DNA from 3 places in the Janthinobacterium lividum genome. Region 3 is predicted to be linked to each of the others. Evidence: predicted binding sites of a transcription regulator. Region 3 holds the regulator's gene; each other region holds the start of a gene.
What was found. The regulator HrcA, encoded in region 3, represses chaperone genes, less so after heat shock. The targets are predictions, from matches to a motif close to TTAGCACTCNNNNNNNNNGAGTGCTAA.
Positions count from the first base shown of each region.

Region 1: groES (co-chaperone GroES) is a predicted target of HrcA. The motif match lies at 1,916-1,942, and genes of this name have one in related genera.
Region 2: rpoH (RNA polymerase sigma factor RpoH) is a predicted target of HrcA. The motif match lies at 4,244-4,270, and genes of this name have one in related genera.

Region 1 covers NZ_CP139976.1:5,415,258-5,423,027, forward strand. The annotation lists gene U0004_RS24455 (cell division protein ZapA) at 181-492, opposite strand; gene U0004_RS24460 (DUF904 domain-containing protein) at 492-755, opposite strand; gene U0004_RS24465 (hypothetical protein) at 912-1,658, opposite strand; gene groES (co-chaperone GroES) at 2,185-2,475, shown strand; gene groL (chaperonin GroEL) at 2,526-4,175, shown strand; gene U0004_RS24480 (hypothetical protein) at 4,422-4,898, shown strand; gene U0004_RS24485 (GNAT family N-acetyltransferase) at 4,984-5,541, shown strand; gene U0004_RS24490 (POT-type proton-dependent oligopeptide transporter) at 5,623-7,197, shown strand; gene U0004_RS24495 (alpha-D-glucose phosphate-specific phosphoglucomutase) at 7,249-7,770, opposite strand, start outside.
Region 2 covers NZ_CP139976.1:1,211,593-1,219,362, forward strand. The annotation lists gene U0004_RS05480 (ArsR/SmtB family transcription factor) at 1-652, opposite strand, end outside; gene U0004_RS05485 (cytochrome P450 family protein) at 729-1,856, shown strand; gene U0004_RS05490 (antibiotic biosynthesis monooxygenase family protein) at 1,853-2,200, shown strand; gene U0004_RS05495 (hypothetical protein) at 2,197-2,649, opposite strand; gene U0004_RS05500 (hypothetical protein) at 2,829-3,095, shown strand; gene rpoH (RNA polymerase sigma factor RpoH) at 3,186-4,079, opposite strand; gene ftsX (permease-like cell division protein FtsX) at 4,501-5,421, opposite strand; gene U0004_RS05515 (cell division ATP-binding protein FtsE) at 5,418-6,161, opposite strand; gene ftsY (signal recognition particle-docking protein FtsY) at 6,170-7,228, opposite strand; gene U0004_RS05525 (MerR family transcriptional regulator) at 7,393-7,770, opposite strand, start outside.
Region 3 covers NZ_CP139976.1:6,116,922-6,124,691, forward strand. The annotation lists gene U0004_RS27640 (acyl-CoA dehydrogenase) at 1-1,003, shown strand, start outside; gene U0004_RS27645 (CaiB/BaiF CoA transferase family protein) at 1,003-2,250, shown strand; gene U0004_RS27650 (barstar family protein) at 2,293-2,619, opposite strand; gene dapB (4-hydroxy-tetrahydrodipicolinate reductase) at 2,628-3,437, opposite strand; gene U0004_RS27660 (outer membrane protein assembly factor BamE) at 3,457-4,092, opposite strand; gene fur (ferric iron uptake transcriptional regulator) at 4,288-4,719, shown strand; gene hrcA (heat-inducible transcriptional repressor HrcA) at 4,768-5,784, opposite strand; gene U0004_RS27675 (HAD family hydrolase) at 5,887-6,612, opposite strand; gene U0004_RS27680 (hypothetical protein) at 6,857-7,456, shown strand; gene U0004_RS27685 (DUF4369 domain-containing protein) at 7,493-7,770, shown strand, end outside.

The sequences.
Region 1 (7,770 bases), 700 kb from region 3:
ACTCCTTTGATCGCGCATCGCAAAGACAAATCGTACTGTGTCCGCTTAAAATCCAATTAATAACACTGAACAAAACCGTAGCGAGCGGCGATGAATTGTGGCCAAGAAGCGCAGCTGTGCTTGAGCACAGCGAGCATCGCAGGCCGCAAGGCGCGACACGCAGTAGGTTTGGTTCAGTGTTTAAAAAAGGTTTTCCTGGGGCGTCAATGCACTATCCAACACCGTGTGCATGGCCGAGATTTTCTGCTTCACTTCCAGTATCGTCAATTCCGACAGCGGACCTTGCGGCGACTTCACGGAGAGGAATTCCGCGGCCACGCCCAGGGCGGCCAGCACGGCGATGCGGTCGTTGCCCTTGACCTTGCCCGCGTCGCGGATGGCTTTCATTTTGCTATCGAGATAGATCGCCGCTTCGCGCAGCGCGCGCTCTTCGCCGTCGCGGCACACCATGCTGTAGGACTGGCCCATGATATTGACATCGACACGCGGCATTACGCTTCCTTCTCGTTCTCGGCACTATAGGCGCCCGCTTCCGAAGCGGCTTGCTCCAGGCCGGCTTGCACCAGTTCGGGAATTTTTTCCAGCAACGCTTCCACCCGCTCCTGCGCCTCGCGCATGCGCTGCACATACAGGGCGTTGTCGGCGGCCAGCGCGGCATTGTCCTTGCGCAGTTGCGCGTTTTCACGGCGCAGCGCATGGGTCATTTCGGCCAGCAGGCCTATTTTGTCGGATAATTCGTTGAATTCGGAAATCATCCCGCCACTATAGGGCGGACGCTCCATGGGCGTCAATCGAATCACGCCGCTGTCACACATATTTACATCAATGCAGGGCAGTTGGCGGACAATACACGCTTTTTCCGGCGCTTTTCGCCAAGTGCGCGCATCCGCCGGCGCCGCGATGGCAGCGTTTTACTCGTCGACGTAATCGGGTTCGATATCGAGTCCGCCATAGCGGTTTTCGCAAGAGCGGCGCGTCAGCGTCTGTTGTCCGCCCTTGCCGTCAAGCACCATCGTCAAGTCGCGGCAAGTACGGTGGTAGCTGCCAGGCTTGGCGTCCGTCCCCGAGGGCGTCAGGCGCACTGCCAGCGGCACCGCATTGCCCAGGCCCTTGTTGCTCCACTGGCGCGTCTTGCCATCCTCTTCATCTTTCAAGGTGCGCACGGCGGCCGTCAGCAGCGCTTTCTGTTCCTTCGCATTCAGCTTGGCGATGGTGACGTCGGACAGGAATGGCGGATACACGACGGGCGCCGGGTCCTTGCCCTGCACATCCCAGCGTCCGCTGTTCTGCGAACAGGTGCGGCGGCTCAGGTCCTGCGACTTGTCGCCCGCGGTGACGACGAATTTCAGGTCGCGGCACACGTGCGCCTTCAAACTGTGTTCCGTCATGCTGGAGTTGCTGAAGTTATATGTGACCTTCACCAGCACGCCGCTGTCGCCGCCGTTGTCCCACACATGGGCTTCCTGGTCGTCGTCATCCTTGTTCAGATCGTTGAACAAGTCATTGAGCAACATTTCCTTTTCCAGCGGCGTCAGGGCCGCCACAGTGATCTCGTCGACGATGGTGGGCGTTTGCGCCGCAGCATTGCCCAGGCAGGCGAGACCGACGAGAGTAGCTCCCAACAGGCGCAGGGCGGGATGGGAAATCGGGAATGGCATGGCGTGCTTTCTGGTGCGAGTGGTGATATTGATATGCAATTGCAATCATCTTATCAAATTTCATAGTCAAACTCTGTTTCCTGTGCGTACAGGAACGCCCCCTCTCCGAACGGCATGCTAGAGTCGCGCCTGTTGCTGACGCCCGGGAACGAGGCTTGTGCTGGCGCAAACCCTGTGTAGATGCAGGCTCTGCTCAGCATCTATCTATATGTTCCCCTTGAATAAGCCCTTGAAGTTGACCCTTAGCGTCCCTATAATTAGCACTCGTTAGTAGAGAGTGCTAACAAACTCTTTCGTAGCAATCCTCAGGACATGATGGTGTATGCCGGACAACAGCAGGGAACGCTACGCGGCGGGCGACGCCGCGATGCCACCACTGCCCAGCGCTGGCACGCACCCGATGCCATGGGGTTTGCTTGACCGTTGCGGGCTGCTTTCAACGGCGGTCACTGAAAGCAGGTCTGGCGCTGCGCCAGGCATGTATTCATTTAGCAACACCTATCCATTGAACTTTAAGGAGTTTTGTATGAATCTGCGCCCATTGAACGATCGCGTCATCGTCAAACGCCTCGACCAGGAAACCAAGACTGCGTCCGGCCTCATCATTCCTGATGCAGCTGCTGAAAAACCGGATCAAGGCGAAGTCCTTGCCGTAGGCAATGGCAAGATTCTCGACGACGGCAAAGTGCGTCCTCTGGATGTCAAAGTGGGCGACCGCGTCCTGTTCGGCAAGTACGCCGGCCAAACCGTCAAAGTTGACGGCGATGAGCTGCTGGTCATGCGCGAAGAAGACATCATGGCGATCGTCGTCAAGTAATTGTTTCCACGTTGTAGACAGATACATCCCGAAACTCAGGAGAATTGAACATGGCAGCTAAAGAAGTAGTATTCGGCGACGCAGCGCGCGCCAAGATGGTCGAAGGCGTCAACATCCTCGCCAACGCAGTCAAAGTAACGCTGGGCCCGAAAGGCCGCAACGTGGTCCTGGAGCGCTCGTTCGGCGCCCCTACCGTCACCAAGGATGGTGTCTCGGTAGCGAAAGAAGTTGAACTCAAAGACAAGCTCATGAACATGGGCGCGCAAATGGTCAAGGAAGTTGCTTCCCGCACCAGCGACAACGCCGGCGACGGCACCACCACCGCAACCGTGCTGGCACAAGCCATCGTGCGCGAAGGCATGAAGTTCGTTGCCGCCGGCATGAACCCGATGGACCTGAAGCGCGGTATCGACAAGGCAGTTGCTGCCACCGTCGAAGAACTGGCGAAAATCGCCCGTCCTTGCACCACGACCAAGGAAATCGCCCAGGTTGGCGCGATCTCGGCAAACTCGGACTACTCGATCGGCGAGCGTATCGCTGAAGCGATGGAAAAAGTCGGCAAGGAAGGCGTCATCACCGTTGAAGACGGCAAGTCGCTGAACGACGAGCTGGACATCGTTGAAGGCATGCAGTTCGACCGCGGCTACCTGTCGCCATACTTCATCAACAACCCGGAGAAACAAGTTGCCGTGCTGGACAGCCCATTCGTCCTGCTGTGCGACAAGAAAATCTCGAACATCCGCGACCTGCTGCCGGTACTGGAACAAGTCGCAAAAGCTGGCCGTCCACTGCTGATCATCGCAGAAGACATCGAAGGCGAAGCGCTGGCCACCCTGGTTGTGAACAACATCCGCGGCATCCTGAAAACTTGCGCAGTGAAAGCACCTGGCTTCGGCGACCGCCGTAAAGCCATGCTGGAAGACATCGCTGTCCTGACCGGCGGCCAAGTGATCGCTGAAGAAGTCGGCCTGACCCTGGAAAAAGTGACCCTGGCCGAACTGGGCCAAGCGAAACGCATCGAAGTGGGCAAGGAAAACACCATCGTTATCGATGGCGCCGGCGAAGCAGCTTCGATCGAAGCACGCGTGAAACAAGTGCGCGTACAGATCGAAGAAGCGACCTCGGACTACGACCGTGAAAAACTGCAAGAGCGCGTCGCCAAACTGGCTGGCGGCGTTGCCGTGATCAAGGTTGGCGCAGCCACCGAAGTCGAAATGAAAGAGAAAAAAGCCCGCGTTGAAGATGCACTGCACGCGACCCGCGCTGCCGTGGAAGAAGGCATCGTGCCAGGCGGCGGCGTAGCCCTGCTGCGCGCACGCGCCAACATCACGGTCAAGGGCGACAATCCTGATCAAGACGCTGGTATCAAGATCGTCCTGCGCGCAATGGAAGAGCCACTGCGCATGATCGTGCAAAACGCTGGCGAAGAAGCTTCGGTCGTCGTGGCAGCCGTACTGGCTGGCTCGGGCAACTACGGCTACAACGCTGCCAACGGCACGTATGGCGACATGGTGGAAATGGGTGTCCTGGACCCAGCCAAAGTGACCCGTTCGGCGCTGCAAAACGCCGCTTCGATCGCTTCGCTGATGCTGACGACCGACTGCATGGTCTGCGAAATCGCTGACGACAAAGCAGGCGGCGGCATGGGCGGCGGCATGGGTGGCATGGGCGGCATGGGCGGCATGGACGGCATGATGTAATGTCCGTCGGCCAGTCGCGCAGGCGACGGCGCGACTGGCCGCATACGCAGGGACGGGGCTGGCAGACCAAAAGCTGCCAGCGCCTCCCGGCGGCCCCGAAAGCCACCTTCTACGGAAGGTGGCTTTTTTTCGCCTGTTCATTTGGCAAGCCCGTTAGCAAGCCCGTTTGGCAAGCCCGGCGATTGCCGGGCTGTGCGTTTTGCTTTAGCATGGCCGCCATCGTCCCTCTTTCTCACGCTCACCATCATGCCGCCACGCGCCTCTTCTTCCAAAACCACCATCATCGCCGGCATCCTGGCCGGCTTGCTGGCCGCCGGGCTCGGTGCTTTCTACCTGCATCAGCAGTCCGCGCCGCAGGCAGACAATGCCCCGACCGCGAGCAGCCAGACGGCGGTGCCGGAGCAGAACGCGCGCGCCGTCGATGCGCTGATGGCTTTGCCGGAAATCAAGGCATGGTCGGCGCATATCGAAAAGGCGTCCGGCGGCCGCGCGCACGGCGCCGTGATGGAAACGTCGCCCGAGACGCGTCTCGTCGATGGCGTCGCTTGCTACCAGCTGAGCTTTTTCGAAAGCACGCCCGATGCGGCGCACCGGTGGGAGAGTTTCGTCGTCACGCCCGATGGCAAGCGCATCCTCGTCGACGACATCGTCAGCGGCGACCTGATCAGCCTGGAACAATGGCGCAAGGACAATGCGCCCATGCAGCGCATCGCCACGCAGTAACCCCCCAAGCCAACGCGATGGCCAGGGACACCGGCGTTGCAGCGCAAGCTTTACTTTCTGGCATCGAAGCCCGATACTCGCCCACATGCCCGCCATCACCGTCCGCCCCCTCACGCCAGACGACGCCAGCGCCTACCGCGCGCTGCGCCTGGCCGGCATCGCCGAACTGCCCGCTGCCTTCTGCACCACGCATGCGGCGGAAAGCGGCTTGCCGCTGGCACAGATAGCCGAGCGCCTGCACGCCACCTCCCACCAAATAATATTTGGCGCTTTCGCCAAGGAACAATTGATCGCCATGGCCGGCCTGCGCCGCGAACCGATCGCCGTCGTGCATGACAAGGCCAGCCTGTGGGGCTTGTACGTGGCGCCGCAGGCGCGCGGGCGCGGCGCGGGACGGCAACTGGTGCAGGCCGCCATCGCCCATGCCTGCGCCATTCCCGAGCTGGGCCGCGTGCGCCTGGCCGTGGCACAGGACAACCACGCGGCGCTGACCCTGTACCTGGCTTGCGGTTTTACCCTGCAGGACTGTCCCGCATCGGATGGCATGCTGCAAATGCAGCTGTTGCTGCCCCGCCCGGCGCGTGCAAGTGCCGAAAGTAATGTCTTTATGAAAATCAATACCTTACAAATCCCTGCGAAATAGCGGACAGGCCGTTTTTTCTGTTGCAAGCAAACGCGGCAGGCCTTAGCATCGCGGCTTACAAAAAAAACTTGGGGAGAGCCAATGTCATCGGCCGAGACACAAACCGCCACGGGCAAGATGCCCCGGCAAATACCGTACATCATCGCCAACGAAGGCTGCGAACGCTTCAGCTTTTATGGCATGCGCAACATCCTGACGCCATTCCTCATCAGCACCCTGCTGCTGATGATCCCGATCGACCAGCGCACGGGCGAAGCCAAGCACGTCTTCCACACCTTCGTCATCGGCGTGTATTTCTTCCCGCTGCTGGGCGGCTGGCTGGCCGACCGCTTCTTCGGCAAATACAACACCATCTTCTGGCTCAGCCTCGTGTATTGCGCCGGCCATGCCTGTCTGGCCCTGTTTGAAAACAGCGTCAACGGCTTCTATTTCGGCCTGTTCCTGATCGCCTTCGGTTCCGGCGGCATCAAGCCGCTCGTGGCCTCGTTTGTCGGCGACCAGTTCGACCAGACCAACAAGCACAAGGCCAAGCTGGTGTTCGACCTGTTCTACTGGATCATCAACTTCGGCTCCTTCTTCGCTTCGCTGCTGATGCCGATGTTCCTGCGCGACTACGGTCCATCGATCGCATTCGGCATCCCCGGCCTGATGATGCTGGCCGCCACCATCGTCTTCTGGATGGGCGCCAAGAAATACGTGCACGTGCCGCCGGCACCGCCGAACCCCGATTCGTTCACCCGCGTGGCCCGCACGGCCCTGCTGGCGCGCGTCGACGGCGGTTCGCGTCCCGGCCTGTATGTGGCCTACGTCGGCGTGATCGGCGCCCTGTATGCGTTCTACAGCATTCCCGAATGGGGCTTCGTGATTTCCGCGTGTACGGCGCTGGTATTGCTGCTGGCCTTCGGCAGCATCGGCACGGCCATGCAGCTGGAACGCGCGCGCGGCATCCACCCCGACGAAGCCGTCGAAGGCGTGCGCGCCGTGCTGCGCATCCTCGTCATCTTCGCCCTCGTCACGCCCTTCTTCTCGCTGTTCGACCAGAAGGCTTCGACCTGGATCGTGCAAGCGAACACCATGGAAAAACCAAGCTGGTTCCTGCCGGCGCAGATGCAGGCGTTGAACCCGATGCTGGTGATGCTGCTGATCCCGTTCAACAACCTGGTGCTGTACCCGATGCTCAACCGCTTCGGCCTGGAAGCGACGGCCCTGCGCCGCATGACGGCCGGTATCGGCTTTTCCTCGCTGGCGTGGATCGTCATCGGCTTGCTGCAGCTGGCCCTCGACAGCGGCAATGCCGTCTCCATCATGTGGCAGATCCTGCCGTATGCCTTGCTGACGTTCGGCGAAGTGCTGGTCTCGGCCACTGGCCTGGAGTTTGCCTACAGCCAGGCACCCGTCTCGATGAAGGGCGCCATCATGAGCTTCTGGAATCTGTCGACCACGGTGGGCAACCTGTGGGTGCTGATCGTCAACCGCAGCGTCATGAACGAAGGCGTGATCGGCAAGATCGCCGAAAGCGGCATCAGCGTGACGGCCTTCCAGATGTTCTTCTTCGCCGCCTTTGCCGCCGTCGCCATGCTGGCCTTCGGCCTGTATGCGAAGCGCTACAAGATGGTCGATAACTACCGCCAGGCGGCCATCCCGGCAAAAGCATGATGCCGGTTTGACCTGCAGCAATGAAGAAGGGCGCCCTTGGGCGCCCTTTTTTTACGTCGTCACGGTCGGCCCATCGCGCCCCGTGTGCGCGCGGATCTGCGCCAGTTGCTCGGCCACGGCGATCAGTCCCGCCAGCGCTTCCTGGGTCGGAATGCCGTGCTGCGCGACATCGGCTTCATAGCGCTCCAGGTACAGGCGCAGGGTGGCGCCTTCGGTACCCGTGCCGGACAAGCGCAGCACGATGCGCGCGCCGTCCGTCATGACGATGCGGATGCCCTGTTGCGTCGCCAAGGAGCCGTCGACCGGGTCCGTGTAGCTGAAATCGTCGGCCAGCGCCACCGTGTAGCCATCGAGTACCTGGCCCGGCAAGGCGGCCAGCTGGCCGCGCACGGCCTGCATCAACTGCTGCGCGCCGGCGCTGTCGATGTCTTCGTAATCGTGGCGCGAGTAATAGTTGCGGCCATAGACGGCCCAGTGCGCGCGCACGATCTCTTCCACCGATTGTTTCTTCTCTGCCAGCAGGTTGAGCCAGAACAGCACGGCCCACAGGCCATCCTTTTCGCGCACGTGGTT
Region 2 (7,770 bases), 1.4 Mb from region 3:
TGAGGCGCAGGGCGCGGCTGTCGAGTTCGCGTTCGGCCCAGCGCTGGCGCAGGGCCAGCTGCAGGATGGCGGCCCCCAGTGCGCCGCCCAGGTGGGCGCGCCGTTCGCTCCAGTCCAGGCAGGCGCAGGCGAAGCGGCGGCGCTGGCGCTGCAATTGCGGCACGTCGATGCCCAGGGCCGCCATGCCGGCCGCACCCGATGCCGACAGCCGATACTCGCCTTCGCCGCCATCGGCCAGCAGCCAGCCTTGCGCTTGCAACTGGTCATGCAGGGCGACGGCCACCGTGCCGGCCATGTGGTCGTAGCAGGTGCGCGCATGGCGCAAGCGGTCCGGCGTGGTGGGCGTAAATGGCGTTGCCGCCACGCCGGCCACCACCAGCAGCGCTTCGAGGGCCTGGCCCACTTCCGCGCTGGCGAGGCGGTAGTAACGGTGCTTGCCCTGCGCCAGCATCGACAGCAAGCCATCGTCGCGCAAGCGCGCCAGATGGGCGCTGGCCGTCGAGGCGCCCACCTCGGCCAGCGCCGCCAATTCCGTGGCCGTGCGCGCATGGCCGTCGAGCAGGCTGCACAGCATGCGCGCGCGGGCCGGTTCGGCGATGGCGCCGGCCAGTTGCGCCAGTCCCATGTCGGCCGAGGGAAGCTTGTCATCCATGATTCGTTCCAGGGCGAAGTGTAGTGGTGGAAGGGGCAGCATACTCGTGTCCCCACCTCACTGCAATGGAATGCGCATGCCGCTCGCCGACTTTGTTATCGACCCCGCCGACCCTTTTTCAGCCGTTACCCACGCGGCGCCGTATGACTACTATCGCCGCCTGGCGGACGGCCCGCCGCTGCGTTTCGATGTGCGGCTCGACTGCTGGCTGGCGACGGGCGCGGCCGGCGTGCACGCCGTGCTCGAGCATCCCGATTGCCGCGTGCGCCCGCCCGGCCAGCCGGTGCCGGATACCCTGGAGGGCACGCCGTGCGGTGCGATTTTTGCGGAATTGGTGCGCATGAATGAAGGGGAACGGCATGCCGTGCCGAAGCAGGTGCTGGCGCGTTCGCTGGGACAGGTGGACCTGGCGCGCCTGCAGGCGCGGACATGGCGCATGGCCAGCGACCGCGTGCCCGCCAGCGCCGCGCAATTGAACGGCGCGCTGTTCGAACTGCCCCTGTTTGCCATGGCGGACTTGCTGGGTTTTGCGCCAGCGCAATGGCCGGCGCTGGCCGCCTGGACGCGCGATTTCGTCGCCTGCCTGTCGCCGCTGAGTAATGGAGAACAACTGGCTGGCGCGCAAGTGGCAGCCGACGCCTTGCTGCAAGGTTTTACCGCGTTGCTGCGCGAGGCGGATGCATTGCCCGGCAGCTTGCTGGCCAAGGTCGTGTCCGAGGCGGAAGCGCTGGGCTGGCAGGCCTCGGACGGCGTGCTGGCCAACCTCGTGGGCCTGCTGTCGCAGGCCTGCGACGCCACGGCCGGCTTGCTGGGCAATGCCATAGTTGCCTTGCGCACGCAACCGCAGTGGTCCACGCAAGTGCGTGCCGCCCCCCGGCTGTGGCCAGCCCTGCTGCGCGAGGTCAGCCGGCATGACCCCTCCATCCACAACACGCGCCGCTACACGGCGCAAGACGTGGAGTTCGATGGCGTGCGCGTGGCGGCCGGGCAGATGATCGTCGTCGTGCTGGCCAGCGCCGGCCATGCAGAGTGCGGCTTTGGCCATGGTCGCCACGCCTGCCCGGGCCAGTCCATCGCGCAGGCCATTACCACGGCTTGCCTGCAGGCGTGGGCCGACGGGCTGGACCGCGTGCCGCTGGCGTGGCGTTATCTGCCGTCGCTGAACGCGCGCATCCCTGTTTTTAGCCTGGGAGAAATGAAATGATTGCCGTGATTTTCGAAGTCTGGCCCGGCGCGGAAGGGCGCCAGCAGTATCTGGACCTGGCCGCCGCGCTGCGTCCCTTGCTCGATGAAGTGGACGGTTTCATTTCCATCGAGCGCTTCAGCAGTCTGAGCGAGCCAGGCAAATTGCTGTCGCTATCCTTCTTTCGCGACGAGGCGGCGCTGGCGCAATGGCGGCAGCTGGAAGCGCACCGCGCGGCGCAAACGGCCGGCCGGCAGGGCGTGTTTGACGACTACCGGCTGCGCATTGCCGCCGTCGTGCGCGATTACGGCATGCTGGACCGGCAGCAGGCGCCGGCCGACAGCCGGCGGCGCCACAGCGTTTAGCGGGGCAGTGCGCCCTGCGTGATTTTCACTTTGACCCGGTACGTGGGCTCGGCCGCATTCAGGGCGGGCGGCGTGGCCGGATCGACGTCGAGCAGGGTAAACGTCAGGTGGTTGACGGTGACGGAACTGGCGGCGCCGGGCATGGAGTCGGACAAGACGATGTCCGCGGCGCCTGCGCTGTTGAGCAAACTGAAACTGTAGCTGACGTAGCCTTTCCACACGCACACGGCGCCCTTGCGGCAGCGGCTGTCGTTGACACGTTCGAGTTTCAGGGTGTCGGTGGCCGTGATGGCCACCTGTTCGCCCGGCGAGAGCACGTGGGTGACGCTGCGCGGCGTGTTTTCCGCGTCGCCGGCGCTGCCGGCCGCGCCGCAGCCAGCCAGCACGGCCAGGCAGGCGAAGAACAGGGGAAGCAGCACGGTGCGGTAAGAGCGGGTCAGATAATGCATGTTTTTCCTTTCAGGTGGAGCGTCCCCGGCGTGCTTGTTCACGCGTGGGATGAAAATGATAGTAACAAAATGATATTTTTACGGCGCACTATTGGCGTGCTGCCGGTGAATTGATGCGCCAGCCACGCGGCGCGCCGATTACTGCGTAGAATGGCTGTTTTGAAAATCAGGAAACAACCATGAAAAAAACCGACCTGGCCAAAAGCGATGCCAAGAAACTGATGGGAAAGATGAATGTTCCCGGCGCCGGTGCATTCGGTAAGGAAGCGGTGGTCATCGACCGCCGCGAGCAGCGCAAGCGCGATCAGGCCCTGGGCCTGGTGCCATTCGCCGTCAAGCTGAACAGCGATCTGGTCTTGCAATTGCAGACCCTGGCCAAGGAACGCGGCGCGGATCTGAATGAATTGGTCGCCGAACTGATCACCAAGGGCTTGGCTGCAGCGTAAGGGCTGACAATGTTTATCTGTTGATAAATATCAAGGTATAAAACTAAAAGGCGCCTTGCGGCGCCTTTTGCATTGCGGCATTGCTTGCGATTACACGTAGGCTGCCAGGGCGCCCTTCATTTTTTTCAGCGCCGCCACTTCGATCTGGCGGATGCGTTCGGCCGATACGCCGAACTCTTCTGCCAGCGCGTGCAGGGTGGCGCCGGAGCCGTCGTCGTTGGCCAGCCAGCGCGCTTCGATGATGCGGCGCGAACGGGCGTCCAGCTTCGACAGTGCCGTTTCCAGGCCTTCCGATTGCAGACGCGTCACTTGTTCCGCTTCCAGTACCTTGGTCGGCTCGCTTTGCTCCGACGACAGATAGGCGATCGGCGAAAACTTGTCGTCTTCATCGTCGGTCGGCGATTCCAGTGCGATGTCGCGGCCGCTCAAGCGGGTTTCCATCTCGATCACTTCTTCGCGCTTCACGTCGAGCAGCTTGGCCAGCGCATCGATCTGCTTTGGCGTCATCGCGTCCAGGCCCGTCTTGTGGCTGCGCAGGTTGAAGAACAGCTTGCGCTGCGCCTTCGTCGTCGCGACCTTGACCAGGCGCCAGTTTTTCAGGATGTACTCGTGCATCTCGGCTTTCACCCAGTGCATGGCGTACGACACCAGGCGCACGCCCTGGTCCGGATCGAAACGCTTCACGGCTTTCATCAAGCCGATATTGCCTTCCTGAATCAGGTCGGCGTGCGGCAAGCCATAGCCCAGGTAGCCGCGGGCAATCGAGACCACCAGGCGCAGGTGTGACAGCACCAGTTCCTGCGCGGCGGCCAGGTCATTTTTTTCACGCAGGCGTGTCGCCAGCGAAATTTCTTCGTCATGGGTCAACATGGGCAGGCGGTTCACGGCCGAAATATAGGCGTCGATATTGCCCAGATTGCCAGTGAACCCGAGGCCCAGCGCATTACTTTTGGTCGGAACCAATGCGGACGTTGCGGACATCATAGTCATGTTTTCTCCCTCGTAGTCTTGCTTTGTTCCAGTTGGCCACGTCACGCGACGTGGCAGCTCGTATCGTCGTTTTTGCGTATTCGGTCTTGCACTTTGCAGATCGCGGCACCATCTTGATCTGGCGTCCATGGCGATTCTGCTATTGGTATGTCCCTATATTAGCACTCTCTGCTTGAGAGTGCCAATCAGCACATTTAATCGACCTGATAGCCTAAATGCTATGGCGAATGAATGCTTGATATACATCTGTAAAAAACGATCTGAACAGCGCCGCAGGCCGCTTTACGACAACATGGCCAGTCTACGGCCTCTGGCTGAAGCGAGCCTTAAGAATACTTGCTTAATATCAATATGGCAGCAATATGGGGATGGCGAGACGCATGGCGGCGCGGGAGCGCCGCCATGGAAAGGAAGGTCAGTTCAGGCGCGCCAGGTGGCGCTGCACGCAGAGGAAGGCGCCGATCAGACCCAGGCCGGCGCTGAGGGCCAGCAAGCCGGCCATCGGCAGCGGCGCCAGCGGCACCAGCTGGAATTCGGACGCATACAGGCGGGCAAACTCGGCAATCGCGGTATTCAGCGGCTGCAAGGCCAGCGCCACGGCGCCCAGGGCCAGCGCACCGGCGCACAGGCCCAGCAGGGCACCCGTGTAATAGAAGGGGCGGTGGATGAAGGTATCGGTGGCGCCGATCAATTTCGAGATGCTGATTTCATCGCGCTGCTGCATCACCTGCAGGCGGATGGTATTGAAGACCACGGCGATCACGGCCACGCCCAGCGTGATCGCCAGCAGCAGCAGCACCAGGCGCAGCACACCCAGCAGGGCCGCCAGGCGCTTGACCCAGGCCGAATCGACTTGCGCCGATTCCACGAATGGCAGCTGGCGCAACTGTTCCGCCACCGCATCGACATCCTGCGCTTCGCTGGCACTGCTGAAGGCATCGAGTTTCAGCACATAGCTGTCGGGCAGGGGATTGTCGCCCAGGGTGCTGAGCACATCGGCCAGTCCGCTCTTGTTTTTCAGCGAGTCCAGCGCCTGTTCGCGCGGGATGAAGACGATCTTCGCCTTTTGCGGGCCCACGATCTTGCGCATGGCGCTCGCCAGGGCCACGGCTTGCTCGCGCGGCGTGTCGATCTTCAGGAAGACGCTGATTTCCGGGTCGACCGACATCTGTTCCGACATGGGGCGGACATTGTCGAGCATGGTCAAGCCGGCGAACGGCAGCGACAGGGCGATGGCGACGACGAGCACGTTCAATAGAAAGCCGCCCGGCGACTTGCGCAAGTGAATCAGCGCCGAACCGAGGGCAAAGCGGTGTTGACGGAACCAGCCTCTCATGCCTGCTCTCCCTGCGCGTCGTCCTGGTCGGGCGAGGGCGCAAAATCGGGATCGGGCGGCGCGAAGACGGGCGCCTGCGTGGCCTTGTCGATGGCGACCAGCTGGCCGTTTTTCAGGTGGATCACGCGGGCGGCGGCGTCGAGCATCTGTTCGTCATGGCTGGAAATGAGGCAGGTCACGCCCACGGAGTGGAATGCTTTCAGGGCGTCGAGCACCTTGTTGGCGCTGGCGCGGTCCAGGTTGGCCGTCGGTTCGTCGGCCAGGATGATCTGCGGCCGGTTGACGATGGCGCGCGCGATCGATACGCGCTGCTGTTCCCCGCCCGACAGCGACAGCGGTCGCGCCATGGCGCGGTCCAGCAGTCCCACCTTGTCGAGCGCGGCGCGCGCGCGTTGTTCGGCGGCCGCCTTGTGGGCACCGACGACGAGCAGCGGCAGCATGACGTTGGCCAGGATGGAGCGGTCGTTGAGCAATTTTTGCTGCTGAAAGATCAGACCCATGTTACGGCGCAAAAACGGCACGCCGGCCGGCTTGATCTTCGCCATGTCCTGGCCATTGACGATCAGCTTGCCCGACGTGGGGCGTTCCATGGCGGCGATCATTTTCAGCAAGGTGGATTTGCCGGCGCCGGACGGGCCAGCCAGGAACACCAGCTCGCCCTTGGCAATACTGAGCGAAATGTCGCTGAGCGCCACGGCATCGGGGGAGTATTGCTTGGAGACGTGCTGAAATTCAATCATGTATGGGCTTATCCGAGCAGCGCTTCGACAAATTCGGCAGCCACGAAAGGCTGCAAGTCTTCAATCTTCTCACCGATGCCGATGAAATACACGGGCACGGGACGTACGCGGGCGATTGCCGCCAGCACGCCGCCCTTGGCGGTGCCGTCCAGCTTGGTGATCACCAGGCCGCTCAACTGCAGGGCATCGTCGAAGGCCTTCACTTGCGTGAGGGCGTTCTGGCCCGTGTTGCCGTCGATGACGAGCAAGGTTTCATGCGGTGCGCCATCCATGCCCTTGCCGATCACGCGCTTGATTTTCTTCAATTCTTCCATCAGGTGCAACTGCGTCGGCAAGCGGCCTGCCGTGTCGACCATGACCACGTCGATGCCGCGCGCTTTCGCCGATTGCACGGAGTCGTAGGCCACGGCGGCCGGGTCGCCCGATTCCTGCGAAATCACGGTGACGTTGTTGCGCTCGCCCCAGACCATCAGCTGCTCGCGCGCGGCGGCACGGAAGGTGTCGCCCGCGGCCAGCAGCACGGACTGGTTGTTCGACTGCATGTGCTTGGCCAGCTTGCCGATGGTGGTGGTCTTGCCGGCGCCATTCACGCCGGAAATCATCATCACCAGCGGCTTGTGGCGGCCCAGCTCGAAGCGCTTTTCCAGCGGCGAGAGCAGGTCGATCAGCAGCACTTTCAGGGCGGCCTTGACGGCGGCCGCGTCGAGCAGCTTGTCTTCCTTGACCCTTTTCTTCAATTCCGTCAGCAGGAATTCCGTGGCGTCGATGCCGGCGTCCGACATCAGCAGCGCCGCTTCCAGCTCTTCGTATAGGGCGTCGTCGATTTTCGCGCCGACAAACAGCACGGACAGGGTGTTCGAGGTTTTCGACAGGCCTGCCTTGAGGCGCGTCATCCACGATTTTTTCTCGGGTTCGGCGGCCACGATCACGGGCACGAGCTCGGCCGGCGCACCGCTCAGGGGCGTAGCGGCAGGCTGCGGGGCAGGCGGCGTGGCGGCGGGAAGGACGAGAGGCTCGGCTGGTGCAGCCTCGGGAGCGATGGGTTTTTTCTTGAAGAAACTAAACATGGATGTGTGGTGGCGGGTGCTGACCTAAGGCCCGGCGGCGCCGGACACTGTGTTACGGGCTATTCTACCAGAGCGCGCCCGGCCCTTCATGCTTTACTGTTCGATTGGCAACATTGCGCCGCTATCCACGGAGATCGCCGCAGTTGCCGCGCTTTTCAGCCGGTTCAATGGGTTTGCAGGGCCAGTGCCTGGTGGCGGCGGCGCCAGTCGGCGATGCTTTCGTCGACTTGCCGCAGGTCCAGCACATGCAAAAAGTGTGGCGGCTGCCTGGTCAGCACGGGACTGCGTCCGCCGGCCCACAATTCCATGTTGGGCGGCAAGCTTGCATGCAGCTGCTGGAGGCTGTCGCGCGTCTGCCGTTGCTTGCTGGCGCTGGAAAACGACAGCGCCACGATGTCCGCCCGTTGCGCGCGGGCGGCCGCGACGATGTCGCTCAGCGGCGTTTCCACGCCCAGCGACATGCAATGGGCGCCGGCCGCCGCGCACAGCGCCTCGGCCATCAGCAGCCCCAGGCCATGACGCTCCTGCGGCAAGGTACTGAG
Region 3 (7,770 bases):
AGAGCTGGGCTTGCTGGGCACGACCATTCCCGAAGAATACGGCGGGGCCGGCCTGAACTATGTTTGCTACGGCCTGGCCGCGCGCGAAGTCGAGCGCGTCGATTCGGGCTACCGCTCGATGATGAGCGTGCAATCGTCGCTGGTCATGGTGCCGATCAATGCCTTTGGCAACGAGGAAACCAAGCAGAAGTACCTGCCGAAACTGGCGACGGGCGAATTCATCGGCTGCTTTGGCCTGACGGAGCCGAACCATGGTTCCGATCCCGGCAGCATGGTCACGCGCGCGCGCAAGGTACCGGGCGGCTATAGTCTCTCCGGCGCCAAGATGTGGATCACCAACAGCCCCATTGCCGATGTGTTCGTCGTCTGGGCCAAGGACGATGAAGGCGCGATCCGCGGCTTCGTGCTGGAAAAAGGCTGGAAAGGTTTGTCGGCGCCGGAAATCCACGGCAAGGTCGGCTTGCGCACCAGCATCACCGGTGAAATCGTCATGGATGAAGTGTTTTGCCCGGAAGAAAATGCATTTCCCGACGTGCGCGGCTTGAAAGGCCCGTTCACTTGCCTGAACAGCGCCCGCTACGGCATCGCCTGGGGCGCGCTGGGCGCGGCCGAAGACTGCTACCTGAAGGCGCGCCAGTACACGATGGACCGCCAGCAATTCGGCCGCCCGTTGGCAGCGAACCAGCTAGTGCAAAAGAAACTGGCCGACATGTTGACGGAAATCACCATGGGCTTGCAAGGCTGCCTGCGCCTGGGCCGCATGAAGGATGAAGGCTCGCCCGCCGTGGAAATCACCTCGATCATGAAGCGCAACAGCTGCGGCAAGGCGCTCGATATTGCCCGCATGGCGCGCGACATGATGGGTGGCAACGGCATTTCCGACGAGTTCGGCGTCATCCGCCACCTGGTCAACCTGGAAGTGGTCAACACCTATGAGGGCACGCACGATGTGCACGCGCTGATCATCGGCCGCGCCATCACCGGCATCGCCGCGTTCAACTAATGGACGCCTTGGCTTCCACCCTGCGGCCCGCGCCGCTGACCGGCTTGCGCGTGCTGGACCTGTCGCGCGTGCTGGCCGGCCCGTGGGCCGGGCAAATGCTGGCCGACCTGGGCGCCGACGTCGTCAAGGTTGAACAGCCGGGCCGTGGCGACGACACGCGCTCCTGGGGCCCGCCGTACCTGAAAGATGCAGATGGCCGCGACACCGCCGAGGCTGCCTATTTCCAGTGCGCCAACCGCAACAAACGTTCCTTGTGCATCGACCTGGCCGCGCCGGAAGGGCAAGCCCTGGTGCGCCAGCTGGCGGCCGAAGCGGACGTGCTGCTGGAAAATTTCAAGCTCGATGGTTTGAAGCAATACGGCCTCGATGCGGCCAGCTTGCTGGCACTCAACCCGCGCCTCGTCTACTGCTCCATCACGGGCTTTGGCCAGGATGGGCCGTACGCGGCGCGCGCCGGCTATGACTTCCTGATCCAGGGCATGGGCGGCTTGATGAGCATCACGGGCGTACCCGACGGCCAGCCGGGCGCGGGTCCGCAAAAAGTGGGCGTGGCACAGACGGACATCCTGACGGGCCTGTACGCTACGATCGCCGTGCAGGCGGCGCTGGCCGAACGGGAACGCTCGGGCCTGGGCCAGCATATCGACCTGGCCTTGCTCGACGTGCAAGTAGCCGCGCTGGGCAACCAGGCGGCCAATTACCTGTGCGGCGGCAAGGTGCCGCAGCGCATGGGCAATGCCCATCCGAACATCGTGCCCTACCAGGACTTCCCCACGGCCGACGGCGACATGATTTTGGCGATCGGCAACGATGGCCAATTTTCGCGCTTTTGCGCCGTCGCCGGCCACCCGGAATGGGCGCAGGACGAACGCTTCGCCACCAATCCGCAGCGCGTGGCACACCGGGCGATCTTGATCCCCCTGATGCGCCAGACCACGGTCATGCGCACGACGGCCGAATGGATCAGCGCTTTCGAGGCGCAAGCCGTGCCGTGCGGCCCCGTCAACCGCATCGACCAGGTCTTTGCCGACCCACAAGTGGTGGCGCGTGGCTTGAAAGTGGAAATGCCGCATCCCACGGCGGGCACGGTGGCGCTGGTGGCCAATCCCGTGCGCCTGTCGGCTTCGCCGGTGCAATACCGCTTGCCGCCGCCATTGCTGGGGCAGCATACGGACGAAGTGCTGCAGCAGTGGCTGGGGTTGGACAGTGCGGAGATTGACCGCTTGCGCGAACGCAAGGTCGTGTAAATGTTGGGTATGTCGGATTACGCGCTTGCGCGCTAATCCGACCTACTTCAATACCAGCTTCAACGCCGGCTTCTCGCCATAATCGTCATAGCGCTCATTGATGCCGGCGATACAGAACGTGATTTCTTCCAGCAAGTCCGGCACTTGCGCCTTCATTGCTTCCGCATCCTGCACAACAATGTCGAGCACTTCGTTCGGTTTCAAACGGAACTGCGTCATGTTTTCGTCATCGCGCAGATAGCTGAGGCAATCAACCCAGGCGTCCATGCTGTTGCCGTAGAACTCGGGGAAACCGAAGGCTTGCACGCATTGCGCGTGAAAGCTCGCTGCGTCGGTAATCTCTTTGCCGTTCAGTATTGCAGTGGCCATGGTCTTCCTCAGTTCTTCAGCGACAGCACATCCTGCATGTCGAACAGGCCGGTCGGCTTGTCGGCCAGGAAACGCGCGGCGCGCAAGGCGCCGTGGGCGTAGGTGACGCGGCTGCTCGACTTGTGGCTGATCTCGATGCGCTCGCCGATGCCGGCAAACAGCACCGTATGATCGCCGACGATATCGCCGCCGCGGATGGTGGCAAAGCCGATGGTCGACGGGTCGCGTTCGCCCGTCACGCCTTCGCGGCCGTACACGGCGCATTCCTTCAGGTCGCGGCCCAGGGCGCCGGCCACCACTTCACCCATTTGCAGGGCCGTGCCCGACGGCGCGTCGACCTTGAAGCGGTGATGCGCTTCGATGATTTCGATATCGTAGCCTTCGGACAGGCTTTTTGCGGCCAGTTCCAGCAGTTTCATGGTGACATTCACGCCCACGCTCATGTTCGGCGCGAACATGATGGCCGTCTTTTCGGCGGCAGCGGCAATGGCGGCCTTGCCCGCGTCATCGAAACCGGTGGTGCCGATGATCATCTTGATGCCGTGCTCGGCGCAGTAGGCCAGGTGCTGCAAAGTGCCTTCGGGGCGCGTGAAGTCGATCAGGTAATCGGCGCCGGCCAGGCCGATGGCCAGGTCGGATGCGATCAGCACGCCGGCAGGCTTGCCGAGAAAGGCGGCAGCATCCTGGCCGACGGAAGGCGATCCGGCGCGGTCGAGGGCGCCAGCCAGCACGGCGTCGGGCGCATTGCTGACCGCTTCAATCAGGATATGGCCCATGCGGCCGCTGGCGCCAGCGATGGCGATTTTCAGTTCAGTCATTTTATTCTCTTACAGCAACTTATTTGGTGGGTTCGGCGGCAGGTGCAGGTGCAGGTGCAGGCTCGGCGGCAGGTGCAGGCGTCACTTCCGGCTTACTCACGGGAATGGCGGGCGCGGCATCGGCCGGCACCGGCACGGCGCTTGGCGCCACGGGCGATGGCACGGCGGCGGCAGGCACGTCAGCCTTGGCAACCTTGGCGAACGGCGACGGGCCGGCGATACGGTCGATGTATTCTTTCTCCGTCGGCAAGTTGCCGCCTTCGAAACGTTCAACCTTGCCATCCTTGCCGAAGTACACGACCACGCGGCTGCTGGTGGTTTCGCCACTGCCCCGGGCCAGGCGGAATGGATAATCCCAGCGGTCGGCATGGAAGATATCGGTCAGCAGCGAGGTGCCGAGGACGAAACGCACCTGGTCGCGCGTCATGCCCACTTTCAACTGGGCCAGCATCTCTTCGGAGACAAAGTTGCCTTGTTGAATGTCAGGACGGTAGGGCGAGAAAAACCACATGAATTTTTGCAGCGGCGTAATGGTGGTCGTTTGTGCGCCCTGTTCGGGGACCAGTTCCTTGCCTTCTTTTTGAGCAGCCGCCGGCTTTTCGCCAAGGATGCCACGGCTGGCGCAGCCGGACATGGCCAGCGCGACACAGACCATGCCTGCCACGACTGGTGCTCGAAATGAAATACGGTGCCAGAGAGATGGCAATACAGCCGGTGTTACGCGCATAAATGACCTCAATTGGATGAACAAAACGCCAGGAGTGACCGGCCCGCCAAAAAATGCATATTTTGGCACTCCCCGACAAAACGCTATATGATAAAGCACCTGACCCACATACGAGCAACAAACATGAGTAACAATCCTAGTGATCTCAAGGCAAGCGGCCTGAAAGCCACCCTGCCACGGCTGAAGATACTCGATATCTTCCAGAGTAGCCCGGTACGCCACCTGACCGCGGAAGACGTCTACAAGATTCTGCTGGCCGACAATATGGATGTCGGCTTGGCAACTGTCTACCGCGTCCTGACGCAATTCGAACAGGCAGGCTTGCTCAACCGCAACCATTTTGAAACCGGCAAGGCGATTTTCGAACTCAACGAAGGTTCCCACCACGACCACCTGGTGTGCCTCGACTGTGGCCGGGTCGAAGAATTCTTCGACGAAGACATCGAAGTGCGCCAGCAAAAGGTAGCCGAAGAGCGCGGCTTCAAGATCGCCGAACACGCCTTGGCCATCTATGGCAACTGCATCAAGACGGCTTGCCCGCACAAAACCGCCTGACCACAGCTGGCCGCTCCCACGGGGCGGCTGGCGCGCCAGGCAGTACGATCAATGATGGCTGAGCGCGCTTGACAGCAACTTGGCCGTGATATCGACAATCGGGATGACGCGCTCGTAGGCCATGCGCGTCGGTCCGATCACTCCCAGCGTGCCCACGATCTTGCCGTTGACTTCATACGGCGCCGTCACCACGCTCATCTCATCCATCGGCACCAGGTTCGATTCGCCGCCGATGAATATCTGCACGCCCGTCGCCTTGCTCGATACATCGAGCAGCTGCATCAAACCTGTTTTTTGCTCGAACATGTCGAACATCTGACGCAGCGAATGCATATTCGATGACAGATCACTCACGCTGAGCAAGTTGCGCTCGCCGGAAATCACCATGTCATCGCTATGGTCGGCCATCGCTTCGCTGCCCGCTTCCACGGCCGCCTGCATCAGGCTGCCCATATCGTCGCGCAACTGGCGCAATTCACCCTGCAGGCGCACGCGCACGGCATCGAATGACAGGCCGCCATAATTCTGGTTGATGTAATTGGCCGATTGCACCAGTTGCGCCGGCGTATAGTCGGCCTCCGTCAGCAATAAACGGTTCTGCACGTCGCCGCCGGGAGCGACGATGACGAGCAGGATGCGTTTTTCGGACAGGCGCAGGAATTCGATTTGCTGGAATACGGATTCGCGGCGCGGAGTGAGCACGACGCCGGCAAACTGCGACAGCGACGACAGCATCTGCGCCGCGTTGGCGATGGTTTTTTGCGGTTGCGGCGTCTGCAGGCGCATGCGCGACTCCACCAGATGCTCGTCCAGGTGCCGGACGGTCAGCAAGGTATCGACAAAGATGCGGTAGCCGCGCGGCGTGGGGATGCGTCCGGCCGAGGTGTGAGGGCTGGACACATAACCGAGCTCTTCCAGGTCGGCCATGATGTTGCGGATCGTGGCCGGCGACAGGTCCAGGCCGGAAATTTTCGACAAGGCGCGCGAACCGACCGGCAGGCCGTCGGCGATATATCGCTCGACCAGGGCTTTCAGCAGTGTTTGGGCACGTGTATCGAGTTGCATGGTGTTTTATTTAAGCAAGTATGTTGTTAAGCAAGCGGCAACGAAAGCGGCCGAACGTGCATCAACAGCGCCTATTATGCACGTTCGCCCGCCCGGCGGCGATCAATCTTCCAGTTGCCCCTGCAGCCACAGCAGCAATTCATCGAAGTTGGCGCAGATGGCGTCGGGCTGCACGCCGGCGGCCAGATGCGCGTCGCTGCCCTTGCGGTTCATCCACACGGCGCGCATGCCCGCCCCTTGCGCTCCCGTGACGTCGAAATACAAGTCGTCGCCGACATACACGGCCTCATGCGGCGCCACGCCCAGCGCGGCGCAAGCGGCCAGGAAGATGCTCGCGTCAGGCTTGGCCACGCCGAAATCGCTGGCGGCGATGGAGACTTTAAAATGCTGTGCCAGGCCGATAATGTCAAGGTCCGCATTGCCATTCGAAATCGAGCCGACCAGCATGCGCTGGCCCATCCAGGCAAGGCCAGGCAAGACGTCGTCATACGGCTGGACGCGATGGCGCGCAGCCAGGAACTGCGCGATGGCGCCATCGACCAGGACAGGATCCTCGCCGGCCGCCTCGAAGGCGGCCAGCAAGCCCGCGCGGCGCAACTCGATCAGGTTGCCATGGAAATGCGGTTGTTCATGGAGCATGGCCAGGCGGTGCTGGCGCAGCACCTCGATGGAAAACTGCTGCGCCACCTTGGGCGCATGCGTGGCCAGCCAGTCGTGCAGCAGGGTTTCCGCAGCGGCAATCACGGGCGCGATGGGCCACAAGGTATCGTCGAGGTCGAACAGGATGGCCTTGGGCGGCACGGCAGGTTTTACAGGGGCAAGGGACATGGGATTCACGGTGGATGCCACGCCACAGTGCGCAGCCTGCCTCTATTGTCGCATTGATCGCCGCCGCCGGCATGGCTGCGCCTCCATGAAATGGGGCCGGGCCAGCGCTTCCCGGCGAAAAATTGTTACAGGGTGATACAAGGCAAGATCATTCAGCTTGCCAGATAGACTAAAATAGGCGCCATTCCAATGCGGCGCCAGCGTCCGCGTTGCGCTACCCAACCTAATTCGTTTTGGAGAATGTATGAAAAATTTGTACCTGCGCTCGATGCTGGCGGCGGCTTGCGCCGTCACACTGGCAGCCTGCGGTGGCAGCGGCGGCAACCTGTATCTGCAAGGCCAAGTCGTCGGCCTGGCCAAAGATGGCCTGATTCTCTTGAATGACGGGGAAAGCTTGCCAATTCCTGCGGGCCAGGCCAGCTTTGTTTTCACCAAGCTGGTCAAGAACGATGACCGCTACAATATCACTATCGCACAACAGCCCAAGGGTGCCGTTTGCACCATTATCAATGGCGTCGGCAAGGCATCGAGCTACTCCGTGACTACAGCCCAGGTGAACTGCCAGACCAACGCCTACCCGCTGAGCGGCACGGTCACGGGCCTGACCACGGATGGTTTGCGCCTGGTGATGGGCCCCAACGGCACCACCCTGCTGGCTGGCGCCACCACCTACGAATTCAAAAGCGTTGATGACGGCGCCTCGTACGGCATTTCCATACTGGCTCAGCCAACGGGCCTGACGTGCCGCTTCCAGGGTTCCAGCAGTGCCGATGGCAGCGATACGGTCGGCAAGATGGGATCTGCCGCCACGACCGCAGCCACACTTGACTGCAAGCCGCAGTAATCCTTGCGATCCGTCACCTATTTTTTGGAGAAATACATGAAGTTATCCTGCTTGCGCCCTATCGCCGCACTGCTGCTGACCTTGGGACTGGCCGCTTGCGGCGGCAAGGCCTCGTATGATGTCAGCGGCACGATCTCAGGCTTGAACAATGAAGGACTGATCCTGGTCAATAGCGGCGACTCCCTGCCGGTTCCTGCGGGGAAAACAGCGTTTACCTTTGCCAAGCGCATCGACTATGGTACCGACTACAACATCACCATCCAGCAGCAACCGGCGCACATGACTTGCAGCATCAGCGGTGGTTCCGGTTCGGC